3 regions of the Vreelandella sp. ssv genome follow, and region 2 is predicted to be linked to each of the others. Evidence: predicted binding sites of a transcription regulator. Region 2 holds the regulator's gene; each other region holds the start of a gene.
What was found. Region 2 encodes sigma-54, which starts transcription at its own class of promoters, with help from an activator protein. Its sites were predicted from a motif close to TGGCACNNNNNTTGCTNT; they were not measured.
Positions count from the first base shown of each region.

Region 1 (5,011 bases), 1.3 Mb from region 2:
GTGCGCCAGTCACCGTGGGCACTGCTTTCAGAAGCGCTCGGCGAACGTAGCTCTGGCGGCAAATCCTCAACCAGAATTTCACGTCCTGATGCCATGACCGTCAGCCAGCGGCAAATATTCTCTAACTGCCGCACGTTGCCTGGCCAAGGCAAACGCGTCAGGTGAGCTTCCGCTTCGCTGGTCAGCACTTTTATATCGGTAGTGAGCTCTTTTGCCGCTTCGGCTAAAAAGTGTCGTGTTAAGCGCGGAATGTCTTCACGCCGCTCGGCAAGTTTCGGCAGGTGAATACGAATGACGTTTAACCGGTGGAACAAATCCTCACGGAAGCGACCATCATCGACCAACACTTCTAAATTCTGATGGGTGGCAGCGATAATTCGTACATCGACTCTTACCGGCGTGTGGCCACCAACGCGATAAAACTCCCCATCAGCCAATACACGCAGTAGACGCGTTTGGGTTTCAGCGGGCATATCGCCTATTTCGTCTAAAAACAGCGTGCCGCCATTAGCCTGCTCAAAGCGTCCTTGGCGTTGCTGGGCCGCCCCGGTAAAAGCGCCCTTCTCATGGCCAAACAGCTCTGACTCAATCAAGTCGCGAGGAATCGCCGCCATGTTCAAGGCGATAAACGGCTTACCCGCCCGTGGGCTATGCTGATGAAGCGCCTGGGCAACGCGCTCTTTACCGGTTCCCGACTCCCCGTTGATCAGTACTGTGATATGCGAGTGGGAAAGACGGCCGATAGCGCGAAACACTTCCTGCATCGCGGGCGCTTCACCAATGATCTCGGCATTTAAGCCTTCAGGTACGGTAACCGGCCGCTGGCGTTCACGGGCGTGAGCCACGGCACGTCGAACGAGCGCGAGGGCTTCATCAACGTCAAACGGTTTGGGCAGGTATTCAAATGCCCCCCCCTGATATGAGGCTACGGCGCTGTCTAAATCGGAGTGCGCCGTCATCACGATGACCGGTAGATCAGGATGTGCCTCGCGCACTCTGGCCATCAAATCCAGCCCATCGATGCCTGGCATACGAATATCGGTCACCAGCACGTCAGGAGGGCTTTCCAGCAAACGTGCAAGGGCTGTATCTGCACGCTCTATACACTCCACGTCAAGGTCGGGTTGCGCCAGTGCGCGTTCCAGTACCCAGCGGATAGCGCGGTCGTCATCGACAATCACCACCCGCGCAACATCAGTACGTGTAGCCTCAGTCATGACGCTTCTCCGGTAAAATTAATACCAATGGAATCAGTAAACGAAATTCGGTATGTCCGGCTCGTGAGTCGCATTCGATCAATCCTTGATGTTGGTGCAAAATCGACTGGGCAATAGAGAGCCCTAAGCCGCTGCCTTCAGCGCGCCCCGACACCATGGGATAAAACAGCGTCTCCTGCAGTGCATCGGGAATGCCGGGTCCGTTATCAATGACCGCGACTTCACTGACTAAACGATGGCGTTCAGCACCGAGGGTAAATTGACGCCGGGCTCGGGTTCGCAGTATTAACGTAGGTTCGGGCGTTTGCGCGTCGCTCATGGCCTGCACGGCGTTGCGTGCAACATTGAGGACCGCTTGAATCATTTGTGATTCGTCGCCAGAAAGGTCGGGCAAACTGGGGTCGTAATCGCGGCTAATCACCACGCAGGGGTGTTCAGCAATTAGCAGCGCCCGAACTCGCTCAAGCACTTTGTGAATATTGACCGGCTCGTGTTTAAGAATGCGGTTAGGACCGAGCATGGAGTCGACCAAGTCACGCAGCCGATCCACCTCTTCGACAATGATGTGGGTATATTCACGCAGCGCCGGGTCGTCTAGATCCCGCTCTAGTAACTGCGCGGCACCGCGAATGCCACCTAAGGGATTCTTTACTTCATGGGCTAACCCGCGAGCAAGTACCTTGATGGTCTCCTGACGAGTGGTTAGCGCCTCTTCCCGGGAGATTTGCATTAACCGATCCCGCGGCTCTACCTCTAATAGCAGCTCATCGTCCGATAATGGTGTCACCGTATAGTCGACGGTGAGCGGTTCGCTATTAAGTGGCGTAATCCGTGCTTCGCGCTGGGTATAAGGGTGAAACGCATCCCGTGCTTTAGCCAGGACATCATCAATGCTCTCATCGCCGCCCAGTAGTGTATCCAGGCTAATCCCGTGCACTCGGCTAAGGCTGACCGCCAATAGGGCCTCAGCGGCAGGGTTCATCCAGCGCACACGCAAATCTCCGTCTAGCAGTAAGACCGCCGTGGTGAGATGTTCAAGCAAACGCTGATGCATGGTGTCGTCCTGAAAAATTGCGTCTTCCATCGCCGTTACAGACCTACAGGTGGATGATCAGTGAGGGAACTGCAAAAAGCGCGCCAATTATGCATTTATGCCTATCTGCACGGCTTGTGGGCAACGCAGTCAACGATGGTGAATCGTTTTAGCGCACTTGCAGCACCAAACACATCGGGCACCGCACCATTTTAGTGCATCAAGGTGTTTAACTATGTTTTTAAAACCGCTTTTAAAACGGCTTTAAGGAACCGTAATGGCCACCACAGGCGTGCGATGCTGCAAACGCTGGCTGCTATCCAATAGCTCAGCCTGAAGCTCATACCGGCCTGAGGAGAGCCCTGTTAACCAGAACACATCGCTATGCAACGCGGTCTGGCTAATCTCTCCATTAACGAGCAGCCGCACTTGGTGGTCATCACGTAGCGGTGGTGCAATAGCCACTTCCACCGCCGTGCTTTTCTCCATCAATCGTGCCCCTTGCTGGGGCAGAGCAATCGAAAAATGATCATAGGGCATGAAGGGCTGCCCCGGTTTACCCTGGGGACGTACAGCAGCAGGCGTCTCACTGACAGAGGTATACGCCGCTCTTAGCGCTGGCGGCAGGCTAGGCAGTGGCGCTAATTCCAACGCTTCCCCACCACGGCCTGGGTTATCGGTAAAGGTAACGTTGCCTTGCGCATCGGTAACCCGGTAAACCGTCTGAGCGAAAGCCGTATCCGGTCTGACAGCTTCAACAATGCTCAATGCAGCGGTCATCAAGATACTGACCGCTAATGCGCTCACTTTGCCCATAGCACCCCTCATAACTCTCTTCATCCCCAAAACGAAAAAACCCCGCCGAAGCGGGGTTCTCTTAACAACTGCAGTTATCACAGCATCTACACTTATCACCGCCTAACGGATAGTAACAGCCAGGGGTGAGTAGCGCTGATTAGCAGCTGTAGTACATATCAAACTCGATGGGGTGAGTCGTCATGCGAATACGCTCTACTTCTTCCATCTTGAGCTCGATGTAGGCATCGATCATTTCGTCGGTGAACACGCCACCTTCGGTCAGGAACGCACGGTCAGCGTCGAGGGCTTCCAGTGCCTGATCCAGGCTGTGCGCTACGGTGGGTACTAACTTGCCCTCTTCTGGCGGCAGGTCATACAGGTTTTTATCCATAGCATCGCCAGGATGGATCTTGTTCTTGATACCGTCGATACCAGCCATCAACATGGCAGAGAATGCCAGGTACGGGTTAGCCGTCGGATCAGGGAAGCGAGCCTCAACACGCTTGCCTTTCGGGCTAGCGGTGTAAGGAATACGGATGGAAGCAGAGCGGTTGCGGGCACTGTAGGCCAGCATTACCGGTGCTTCAAAGCCAGGCACCAGACGCTTGTACGAGTTAGTAGAAGCGTTGGTGAACGCGTTCAATGCACGGGCGTGCTTAATGATGCCGCCAATGTAGAAAAGCGCCATTTCAGACAGGCCAGCGTATTCGTCACCCGCAAACTGGTTTTGGCCATCTTTCCAGAACGACTGGTGAACGTGCATACCAGAACCGTTGTCGCCAACCAGCGGCTTCGGCATAAAGGTCGCCGTTTTGCCATACGCGTGTGCCACGTTGTGGATCACGTATTTCATTTCCTGAACTTCGTCAGCTTTCTTCACCAGCGTGTTGAATTTAACGCCGATTTCGTTCTGACCTGCGTTGGCAACTTCGTGGTGGTGAACCTCGACGGTCTGGCCAATCGCTTCCAGGGTGTTACACATCGCACCACGGATATCATGGAAGCTATCAACCGGAGGAACCGGGAAGTAGCCGCCTTTAACGCGCGGACGGTGGCCTAAGTTGCCGCCTTCTACCTGACTATTGGTCGCCCAAGCGCCTTCGTCAGAGGTGATTTTGTACATAGAGCCCTGGATATCAGACTTCCAATGTACTTCGTCAAAGATGAAAAATTCAGGTTCAGGACCGAAAAACGCGGTATCACCCAGACCAGTAGACTCTAAATAAGCTTCAGCACGCTTAGCGATGGAGCGCGGGTCGCGATCATAGCCCTGCATAGTGGCCGGCTCGATGATGTCGCAGCGCAGAACCAGCGTCGCATCTTCGGTGAAGGGGTCGAGATAGCCAGTACCATCTTCCGGGCTCAGAATCATGTCGGATTCGTTAATGCCCTTCCAGCCTTCAATAGAAGAGCCATCAAACATTTGGCCATTCTCGAAGAATTCTTCGTTCACATCGCGAGCAGGCACGGTAACGTGCTGTTCTTTACCGCGGGTATCGGTGAAACGCAGGTCTACCCACTTAACATCATGTTCTTCAATTAACGCGAGAGTCTTGGCTGACATAGAGTCCTCCGGTATGAGCATGGCTTAAAGCTAACGACTGTAAGCTACCGATAAAAGTGTTGTTCGACAAAATACGTGCTAAACCGCACGTTTGTCATTCTTATTCGCTCAACGTTTGCCTGACATTAATAAACAAAGCGCTCAGCGAGCATTACAGACCGGCTATCGTTTTAGCACGCCGCAGGGCTTATGCCTACGGTACGCGAGCCGCTTCCAAATACAATGCAGAGTGCATGCCAACACTGCACCAATATGGCATAAAAAAACAACAACTAATTGTTTTTTAAACGTTTAAAAATTGATTTAAATGCCTCTTGATGACGCATAAGCCTATAAAGAGCCTCGTTAGACAACTAAAAAATATCTCAACGCACCAAAATAGATCAAAAATAATGCCTT
Region 1 is NZ_CM182545.1:207,731-212,741, reverse strand. It holds gene ntrC (nitrogen regulation protein NR(I)) at 1-1,217, opposite strand, end outside; gene glnL (nitrogen regulation protein NR(II)) at 1,210-2,271, opposite strand; gene AC5TBW_RS01045 (DUF4124 domain-containing protein) at 2,515-3,066, opposite strand; gene glnA (glutamate--ammonia ligase) at 3,206-4,612, opposite strand.
Region 1: glnL (nitrogen regulation protein NR(II)) is a predicted target of sigma-54. The motif match lies at 2,340-2,357, and genes of this name have one in related genera.

Region 2 (5,011 bases):
CAAGGACACTGGGGCGCGGTGCTCGACACCTATTTACACGGCGCTCGTAATGCTTAAACGTTTTAAAGTGCGGTTCTGGCTAGCGAGCCTGGTCATCGCGCTGGGGGCTCTGCTGGTATGGCTTGATCCACGTGGACCTCAAGACGCCACCATCGACCCTGAAGCTCAAGCCCAGGAACCCGGACACGTACTTGAAAACGCTGAAATTACGCTGTTTGGGGATAATGGCAGCGTCATGCAGTCGCTTAAAACCCCGCGCCTTATTCATACTCCTCAGCGAAGTGAAACCTGGACTGAAGAGCCTGAAGCAATCCTGTATGACAGCGAAGACCGGCAGTGGATGGCAAGCGCCGATGTAGGCACCCTTAACACCTCGACTCAGACCCTGCTGATGTCAGGCTCCGCTCGCCTGATCGCACCGGATGAAGGTTGGCAGCTAGACACTGAGCTCCTGCATTATGATGGGCTCAGCCAGCATGCGTGGAGTGAAACACCGGTACTGCTGCAACAACCGCCCCAGACAATGAGCGCTACACGCATGGACGTGTGGCTTAACGATAGCCAGGTGCGCTTAACTGACAACGTGCGTGGTACACATCCCCCGGCCACACAACCTTAAGAGGAGTTGCCATGAAAGCATTTATCTATACCGCCCTTTTCGCACTCGCGGTGCCGCTATCGGCCATGGCTCAAGACAGCCAAGCCCCTATAGAAGTTGAAGCCGACCGTTTAGACCTTGACCAGCGAGCCGGTACTGCTGTCTACAGCGGCGATGTCAATATTCGCCAAGGCGAAATGCAATTACGCGGCGAGCGGGTAGAAATTGAACGTAATGAGGCAGGCGAACTCTCGCGCGCAACCTCCACCGGTGAGCGCGCCTATCTGCGCCATCAAGCCGAAGGGCAAGAAGGTCCTACGGAAGGCTGGGCGAGACGCATTATTTACCACGTCGCTGAACGCCGCGTTGAGCTGATCGACCATGCTGAATTAATTCAACAAAACGACACCTTTACCGGCGGTCGCCTTGAGTATTTTATCGATCGAGAAGTGATTCAGGCGCGCTCTGACGTTGACGGTAGCGAGCCCCAGCGCATCCGCATGACTCTTCAGCCGGAACAATAGGGAGCCAAGCCGTGGCAACAGCAGACACCGCCTCGATTCGAACCCTTTATGCCCACCATTTGGCGAAAAGCTACAAGCGCCGCCGAGTGGTTAAAGACATCAACTTAGAGATCTCCCAAGGCAGCATTGTGGGATTGCTCGGCCCTAATGGCGCGGGCAAAACCACTTCCTTTTATATGATTGTTGGGCTCGTGAAATCCGATGCTGGCAAGGTGAGTATCGACGACCTGGATTTAACTCGCGCCCCAATGCATGAACGGGCTGCGGCGGGTATCGGCTACCTTCCACAAGAGGCGTCTATTTTTCGTAAATTATCGGTCGCCGATAATATTATGGCGATACTCGAAACTCGCAAAAAGCTCAGCCGCAGCGAACGCGAGCAGCGCCTGGAGGCGCTACTTGAAGACTTTCACATTACCCATATACGCGACAACCTCGGCATGAGCCTTTCGGGTGGCGAGCGTAGACGTGTGGAAATTGCGCGTTCGTTAGCCACCGAGCCCGCCTTTATTTTACTGGATGAGCCCTTTGCTGGTGTTGATCCAATTTCGGTAGGTGAGATCAAAACCATTATCCGGGCGCTAAAACAGCGCCATATTGGCGTGCTCATCACCGACCACAACGTACGTGACACTCTCGATATCTGTGATATCGCCTATATAGTGGGAGATGGACAGATCATCGCCAGCGGATCTCCTGACTCGATCCTGACCAATCAAAAAGTAAGAGACGTTTATTTGGGTGCTGACTTCCGTCTCTAAGCTTATTTTTCTCGTCTAATTAGTGCTCTACAACAACTTTACTACCAATGGCATGCTTATTGCACTTGCACCTGGGACCTACTCGCACTAGGGTGGAGCATTCTGATTAACGAGTGGTTCTCAGATGGTCATGAAAGCTTCTCTTCAACTGCGTATCGGCACCCAGCTGACCATGACACCTCAGTTGCAGCAGGCTATAGCCCTGTTACAGCTATCAACGCTGGACCTTCGTCAAGAAATTCAACAGGCCTTAGATGCCAACCCCATGCTCGAGCAAGAGGATGAATTTGGCGAACAGGCAGTCAGCGAGCCCAAAGAGGAAGAGTGGTCAGAGAGCATTCCTACCGAGCTATCGGTAGATAGTGACTGGTCTGATACCTACCAAGACATGGGTAGCTATAGCGGCACCAGTGGTGAAGGCCCTGATTTTGAGCGCCAAGCGGCCGGACAGAGCCTTCATGGGCACCTGCTTTGGCAGCTCGCCATGACCGATTTTGGCGCTCGAGAGCAGCTTATCGCGGAAAGTTTAATCGACGCGCTAGATGCTAACGGCTATTTAACCCAGCCGCTCAATGACATTCGTGAAGGGCTTCGCGCGCAGGGGATTGATGGACTTAGCCAGCGTGAAGTGGAAACGATCCTGCTTAAGCTGCAGCAGTTCGAGCCAACGGGGATATTCGCCCGTGACCTGCGCGAATGTCTGATGCTGCAGCTGGCCGCCCTTCCCGATGACACATCTCTTCTGGTTCCTGCTCGCCGCTTAGTCCGCCAGTTTCTTGAATCGCTAGGCAAAGATGATATGCGCCTGCTGAAACGTCGCCTGGGGCTTGATGATGACCAGCTAGCGGATGTCATCCTACTCATTCGAAGCCTTGATCCACGTCCCGGTAGCGCCTATGGCGATACCGACGATAACTATGTAACGCCTGACCTTATCGTGCGCCATGATCACGAAGGGTGGCATTTGGAACTCAACCCAGAAGCATTGCCGAAGCTGCGCATCCAGCCTGACTATGCGAGCTTGATAAAGCGCGCTGACAAAAGCCAGGACAACCAGTTTTTAAAAGAGCATTTACAGGAAGCCCGCTGGCTTATTAAGAGCCTTTCCAGCCGCAACGACACGCTGCTGCGCGTTGGTCGTGAAATTATTACCCGTCAAATTGGCTTTTTAGAGTATGGCGAAGAAGCCATGAAACCGCTCATTTTAGCCGATATTGCGGAGGCCGTGGAAATGCACGAGTCGACTATTTCGCGGGTCACCACGCAAAAATATATCCATACACCGCGCGGCGTGTTTGAACTCAAATACTTTTTCTCAAGCCAAGTCAGCAGCCAGGATGGCGACAGCCACTCCAGCACTGCGATCCGCGCTAGGCTCAAGAAGTTGATTCAAGAGGAGCCGCCCGGCAAGCCCCTTTCGGACAGCCGGTTGGTCACACTCTTAGAAGAGGGCGGTATCCAGGTAGCGCGCCGTACAGTGGCAAAATATCGTGAAGCCATGGGCATTCCCTCATCTAGTGAACGACGTCGTTTGCGTTAAGATCGGTACACATTGCAGCGAAACTCTCGACAAGGGCTTTGCAACGCGGCAAAAAGGGTTACAATCGAAGTACAGTCCGATGGATAAGGAGAACGTCAATGCAAGTAAATATCACTGGTCATCACGTAGATCTGACTGACGCCTTGCGTGACTATGTCAACGAAAAGCTTGAACGTGTAGAGCGCCATTACGACAATATAACCACGGTGCAAGTCACCTTATCTGTGGAGAAAGAGCGCCAGCAGGCTGCCTGTACACTGCATGCAGCAGGTGCAGATTTACATGCAGAAGCCTTAGACAGTGATATGTACGCCGCGATTGACGCATTAGCGGACAAAATTGATCGCCAACTAGTTAAACATAAGGAAAAAGCACAAGCTCGCGCCCAAGGCGCAGGCGTGCGTTAATTCAATGACGTTGGAAACCATACTCCCCCCGGAACGCGTCCTTTTCGACGTCCCCGGGGGCAGCAAAAAAAGGGTGCTGGAGTTTTTCAGCACCTTTATTGCCCAAAACACCCCCAGCCTGGACAGCCAAGAAGTGTTTAGCCGCTTAATCGGCCGCGAGCGCTTAGGCAGTACAGGTATTGGAAATGGCGTGGCTATTCCTCATGCGCGTAGCCCTCACTGTTCGGCCCCCATTGCTGGTTTTTTAAAGCTTTCAGAAGCAATTGATTTTGACGCTATCGACGGCGACCCCGTTGATCTGGTGTTTGTGTTGCTGGTACCAGAAGAGGCTGATGACACACACCTCTCTCTATTAGGCCAAGTAGCCACCATCATGAACGATGCGGATACGCGCCAGAAGCTGCGTAAAGCAGCCAGCCAGCGCGAACTACTTGAGTTGCTTACTGCTAAAATTCGTGAGCAAACAACGCCTTAAAAACCTAAACTTGCTATGCGGTAGAATATGGCAGGCTAGTTTTCGCTCACCACCCTCAACGCAGCTTGATCAAAGCAAAGAGAGACTCTATGCAACTTGTGATCATTAGCGGCCGCTCTGGGTCAGGTAAATCTATCGCCTTACAAGCGCTTGAAGATCTTGGCTACTATGCGATTGATAACCTCCCCGCCATGCTGCTGGGAGCATTGGTGGACGAAATACGCGATCAGGGTGAACGCGCTCATTTGGCAGTCAGTATTGATGCCCGCAACTTGCCGGGTGCCTTAGAGCGACTACCGTCGTTATTAGCGGAGTTGCGCCAGCGTAAAATTGATTTTCAAGTCATCTACCTGACTACCGATGCACGCATACTGCTTGAGCGTTATTCGGCTACAAGGCGGCGCCATCCGTTAACTCGCGATAGCGAAATGACGCTAGAAGAAGCAATTAATAAAGAAGAAGAAACGCTGCACGATATCCGCGACCTGGCCGATTTATTGATCGACACTTCACGGCTTTCGGTACACGATTTGCGCCGCCGCATTACCGACCAAGTAGCCCATCAGCATCGCGATAAGTTAACACTAACCCTTGAATCCTTCGGTTATAAACGTGGCGTGCCGCTGGATGCTGACTTGGTTTTCGACGTGCGTTGCTTACCCAATCCTTATTGGGATCCAACGCTACGCCAATTTACAGGCCGTGA
Region 2 is NZ_CM182545.1:1,520,964-1,525,974, reverse strand. It holds gene AC5TBW_RS06960 (KdsC family phosphatase) at 1-57, shown strand, start outside; gene lptC (LPS export ABC transporter periplasmic protein LptC) at 50-619, shown strand; gene lptA (lipopolysaccharide transport periplasmic protein LptA) at 631-1,122, shown strand; gene lptB (LPS export ABC transporter ATP-binding protein) at 1,134-1,883, shown strand; gene AC5TBW_RS06940 (RNA polymerase factor sigma-54) at 2,008-3,423, shown strand; gene hpf (ribosome hibernation-promoting factor, HPF/YfiA family) at 3,522-3,830, shown strand; gene AC5TBW_RS06930 (PTS sugar transporter subunit IIA) at 3,835-4,305, shown strand; gene rapZ (RNase adapter RapZ) at 4,395-5,011, shown strand, end outside.

Region 3 (5,011 bases), 2.1 Mb from region 2:
TGACTTAGCGCTAAACGAGAAAGTAACTTCACCATTTGTTAGCCGCTGAGATGTTTCAGCGCTTTCAATTTGTTTGCCAACCGTAAAGTGCTCGCCTGCCATAGGGTAACGAGCAATGAATTTCAGCTCGGAGTCGACCAGAGAAATACTTTCTCCATCATGAACACTCATTTGCTCAAGCGATTCAGAAAAGACTTCTGGAACGATACTGGAAACTACCACACCATCGAAATCACCGGCAGTCGTCTCGACGCGTCGGCCATGATACAAATAGTAGCGCTGATCGCTTTTTGACCAGTAAAGAGGTGTAATCAGCTCTCGCTGCTGGCTAAGCTGAAATATTTTAAAAAAACGCGTTTCGCTAATATCAATATTGGTATCCCGATCGACTCTGCTACTCGCTAGCAAGCGTCCTGTCGAACCAAATGCACCTATCTCATCAACCATAGGTACGTATGAGGCGAGGTTTCCCAGCGAGCGCTGTAACCGCTGAGGATTGTTGCTATCAGGTATGTCTTGTAACGCCAATATTTCCGTTAGCCCAAACAGCGCTTGTCCACTTTGTGCAAAGACTCCTTTTGCCCACTCGGTCACGACATTGGCCCGCCCGGTAATGCGGGATTCAGCGGCCTCAATTTCTTGCTGATACTGTTCATTAAGCAGCCATCCAAACAGTGCCATCATGACCAGAAGTGCCAGCATGTAGAGCGTAATCACACTGCGCCGCTGTTGGCGGTAAGTGCTTGTTGCTTTCAGAACATCATCATTTACATCAATGGCAGTGACGGACATCGCGCAGAGGCCTTATTCAGGTAACCCATCGGGACACCTGATACAGTGTTAAAAATAACCAGAAACAATATATAGCACGCGCAGGCATGTGGCTTTAACTGATAGTGCCGCGGTGATTTTACGATGTATATCAGCTTTTATCGCCGTTAATGCGTTGAAAAGCGTGACGTTAACCATTGATTGTCTACGTACCTAGGAACTGTTATGGCATCGCTGGGGCAAATGAGTGACTACGAGATACGTCTAATCCGTATTTTTAAGACGGTGGTTGAATGCGGCGGCTTTACGGCCGCAGAAACGACGCTCGGCATCAGTCGCTCAGCGATTAGCCAGCACATGAATGATTTAGAGGGGAGGCTGGGATTTTCACTCTGCCAGCGGGGGCGCGGCGGGTTTAGTTTAACAGAGGAAGGTAAAGAGATTTATCAGGCGGGACTAACGCTACTAACGGCATTGGAAACCTTCAAAAGTGATGTAAATGCCCTGCATCAAACGATTAAAGGTGAGTTGAATATTGGTATTACCGATAATCTGGTAACACTACCCGCCATGCACGTCACCAATGCGCTGGCTGAACTTAGCGCGCCGGAGAATGAGGTAATGCTGCATATCCACATGGAGCCCTCTGATGCCGTCATTCGAGGCGTGATGGACGGCCACTTGCATGTCGGGGTGGTCCCCGCAGTCAACCTGCCTACCAGTTTAGAAACCCGACACCTTTACGACGAACCTTCGTACCTATACTGCGCAGCGGATCACCCACTGTTTAACCAGCGCGACGATACGCTTAATGCTGAGGATATCGCCCAACACTTCGCTATTTCGCCTCGCTATCCGCTGCCGATCGAGGCGCGTCAGGCACATGATGCTCTCTCGCTACGCGCGTCGGCATCTGATCGGGAAGGCGCTGCGTTTTTAATTCTTACCGGGCGTTTTATCGGCTTCCTTCCTGAGCATGTGGCCGAACAGTGGGTCGTGGCAGGCAAAATGCGCGCGCTGCATAGCGCAACTCAACACTACCGTATTCCATTTGTGCTGGTTACTCGCCACGACCGCCGCCCCAACCGAGTGGTCGATGCTTTTCTGAGTTTAATCAAAAGCAGCTAGGGTAAAAACCCGGCACGACTAAGCCGGGCTTAAACGGCTTAACGCTGTTCGGTCGTCTCGCTGGCCATGATTGGCGCGGGCCCCGCCTGAGGCGATGACGCTAACAGCTGGCTAGCAACAAAATAAACAACTGCCCCCAGCACCGAGCCGGTAAACCAGCCGTAGTCGTAAAACCAGTTCATAGTACCAGTTAACAACGACAATAAAGTCAGCGCCACCGGCACACCGAAAGCGATGAAACCGGCGATATTCACCGCTGGATAAGCATGATTATCCATATACAGGCTAGGGATATCGAGGCGCTGCTTTTTAATAAGAAAATAATCGACCGCCATGATGCCCGCAATGGGCCCCAGTAGACTGGAGTAACCTAACAGCCAGTTGGAGTACATCTGCTCAAGCGAAACCCCAGGTGGAATAACGCCCGCTTTTTGCAGCAGGTCGTAGCCCATTAATAGCACACCCACAAACCCCGTTAAAAGTACACCGCGGGTCTGGTTAATCAACTTAGGGGCAATATTCTGGAAATCGTTGGTGGGAGAGACAATATTAGCGGCAGTATTCGTAGAGAGAGTAGCGATGATGATCAACAGCATCGCTAGCACTACCCAGAAAGGGCTATTGATCATCCCAATCAGATTCACAGGATCAGCGATCGTTTGACCTACCAACGACTCAGAAGCAGCAGTTAACACCACACCCAACGCGGCAAAGAAGAACATCGTCAGCGGTAAACCGATTATCTGACCAACAATTTGATCTTTTTGGCTTTTCGCAAAGCGGCTGAAATCCGGGATATTAAGCGATAGTGTGGCCCAAAACCCCACCATGGCGGTTAAGCCAGCGAAGAAGTAGCCATACACCGACGCGCCGTCAGGGCGCGACGGCGGTTGTGCCAGCAGCTCGGTCATCGACATGTTCGGCCACGCCCATATCATTAGCCCGATGCCCACCGCCAGCAGTAACGGTGCGGCTAACGTTTCCAACCACTTAATCGATTCGGCCCCACGAATTACCACGTAGAGATTCATCGCCCCGAAAACAAAAAAGCCAATCACTTCCCCCACGCCGCCAAGCGCCGCCCAGGCGGGAATCAACTCAGACAACAGCAAGTGAATCGCCAACCCGCCAAACATGGTCTGAATACCGAACCAGCCGCAGCCCACCAATGCCCGTACCAGACAAGGCACGTTGGAACCTAAAATGCCAAATGATGAACGTAAAACGACGGGGAATGGAATGCCAAATTTAGTGCCAGGAAAGGCGTTTAAGGTCAGCGGAATCAGCACGATGATATTCGCCAATAGAATGGCAAACAGCGCCTCACCGACGCTTAGACCAAAATAAGCGGTTAATACGCCGCCTAGCGTATAGGTAGGCACACAAATCGACATACCCACCCAAAGCGCTGCAATATTCCACTTACTCCAAGTGCGTTCGCTGGCTTGGGTGGGTGCAATATCCTCGTTGAAGCGTGAACTGTTGCGCACATCGTTGCCTACATCAAGCTCAACCAGACCATCTCTATCCACCATCTGAGAGGTTGTTCCCGTCATTTTATCTATCCTCTGCAATGAGTTACCCAGCTACGCTCTTTTAAGGACCTTCACGGTCAGTGGAGCATCTCAAACAGAATTAAAAGCAATAAGCGTGCCTACTTACAAAAGCAGAACCATTAACTCATTGATTAAAAAGCTGCCTTACTGGACAACAATATTATTGTTAGTTGGTTAACTGTATTAATCACGTTCCCCAAACCAAAATCGATTAAACAAAGCTAGGTCAAAAAAAATATTTGCACCAACTTTAAACAACAAAATCTTCAAATGGCCGTCAATATTAACATTAACTATATGTTTTATATTAATTAATTAAAAACCCCAAAACAGTGCACTGGCTCACCAAAAGAGTGAATAGACTTTTTAAAAACAATAAAAACAAACAAACTCAACAGGTTAAATGAAAATTAAAAAATACAAGTCATAAGCTTGCTAAAACCAGCCAGCCAGCGATACTTTCAACAAAAGCTGTCTTGTTTGTCAGCTTTATTAGTTGTTTCTCAATACCGCCTTGCCACGCGCTTTAAACCTACAATCAGAGGGAGCGTCTCATGCAGAAGATAAAAATCGGCCTGATACAAATGGGTCTAAAAACCAGCACCGATCTTGAGCCTGACGCTATTCGCGACGCCATGAACGAGGCCCACCTGCCGATGATTCAACAGGCAGCTGACCAGGGCGTGCAGGTGCTGTGCTTCCAGGAAGTCTTTAATCAACCCTATTTTTGCCCCAGCCAGGATGAGAAATGGTACGCCGCCGCCGAGCGTGTACCAGAAGGCCCCACCTGCCAGATGATGCAAAAACTCGCTGCAGAGCACCACATGGTCATCATCGTGCCGGTGTATGAAGAGACAGAGACCGGCGTTTATTACAACACCGCCGCAGTATTCGACGCCGACGGCAGCTATCTGGGCAAGTATCACAAGACGCATATTCCCCAAGTGGCGGGATTCTGGGAGAAGTTCTTTTTCAAGCCGGGCAACTCCAACTGGCCGGTATTTGATACCGCCTACGGCAAAATCGGCGTGTATATCTGCTATGACCGTCACTTCCCGGAGGGCTGGCGTGCCCTGGCGCTCAACGGCGCCGAGGTGATTTTCAACCCTTCCGCCACCGTGGCCGGTCTCTCTCAATATTTATGGGAGCTTGAGCAACCCGCCTCCGCTGCCGCTAACGGCTGCTTTATCGCTGCGATCAACCGCGTCGGCACTGAAGCACCTTGGAATATCGGTGATTTCTATGGCTCCAGCTATATCGTTAACCCCCGCGGCAAGATCGAAGCCCAGGCCAGCGAAACCGACGACGAGTTGCTGGTGCATGAAATCGATTTGGACATGGTGCGCGAAGTACGCAACAACTGGCAGTTTTTCCGCGACCGTCGCCCAGAGACCTACACCCGCCTGACCGACGGCGAATAAGCCCTCCTCAAACAATCATCTAAGGAGCAAACCATGAGTTTATTGATCAAGGGCGGCACCGTGGTCACCCACGCTGATACTTACCGCGCTGATGTGCTGTGTGTGGACGGTAAAATCCACGCTATTGGCACCGAT
Region 3 is NZ_CM182545.1:3,693,923-3,698,933, forward strand. It holds gene AC5TBW_RS16825 (bifunctional diguanylate cyclase/phosphodiesterase) at 1-792, opposite strand, end outside; gene AC5TBW_RS16830 (LysR family transcriptional regulator) at 997-1,899, shown strand; gene AC5TBW_RS16835 (NCS1 family nucleobase:cation symporter-1) at 1,938-3,455, opposite strand; gene AC5TBW_RS16840 (nitrilase-related carbon-nitrogen hydrolase) at 4,010-4,876, shown strand; gene hydA (dihydropyrimidinase) at 4,910-5,011, shown strand, end outside.
Region 3: AC5TBW_RS16835 (NCS1 family nucleobase:cation symporter-1) is a predicted target of sigma-54. The motif match lies at 3,538-3,555, and genes of this name have one in related genera.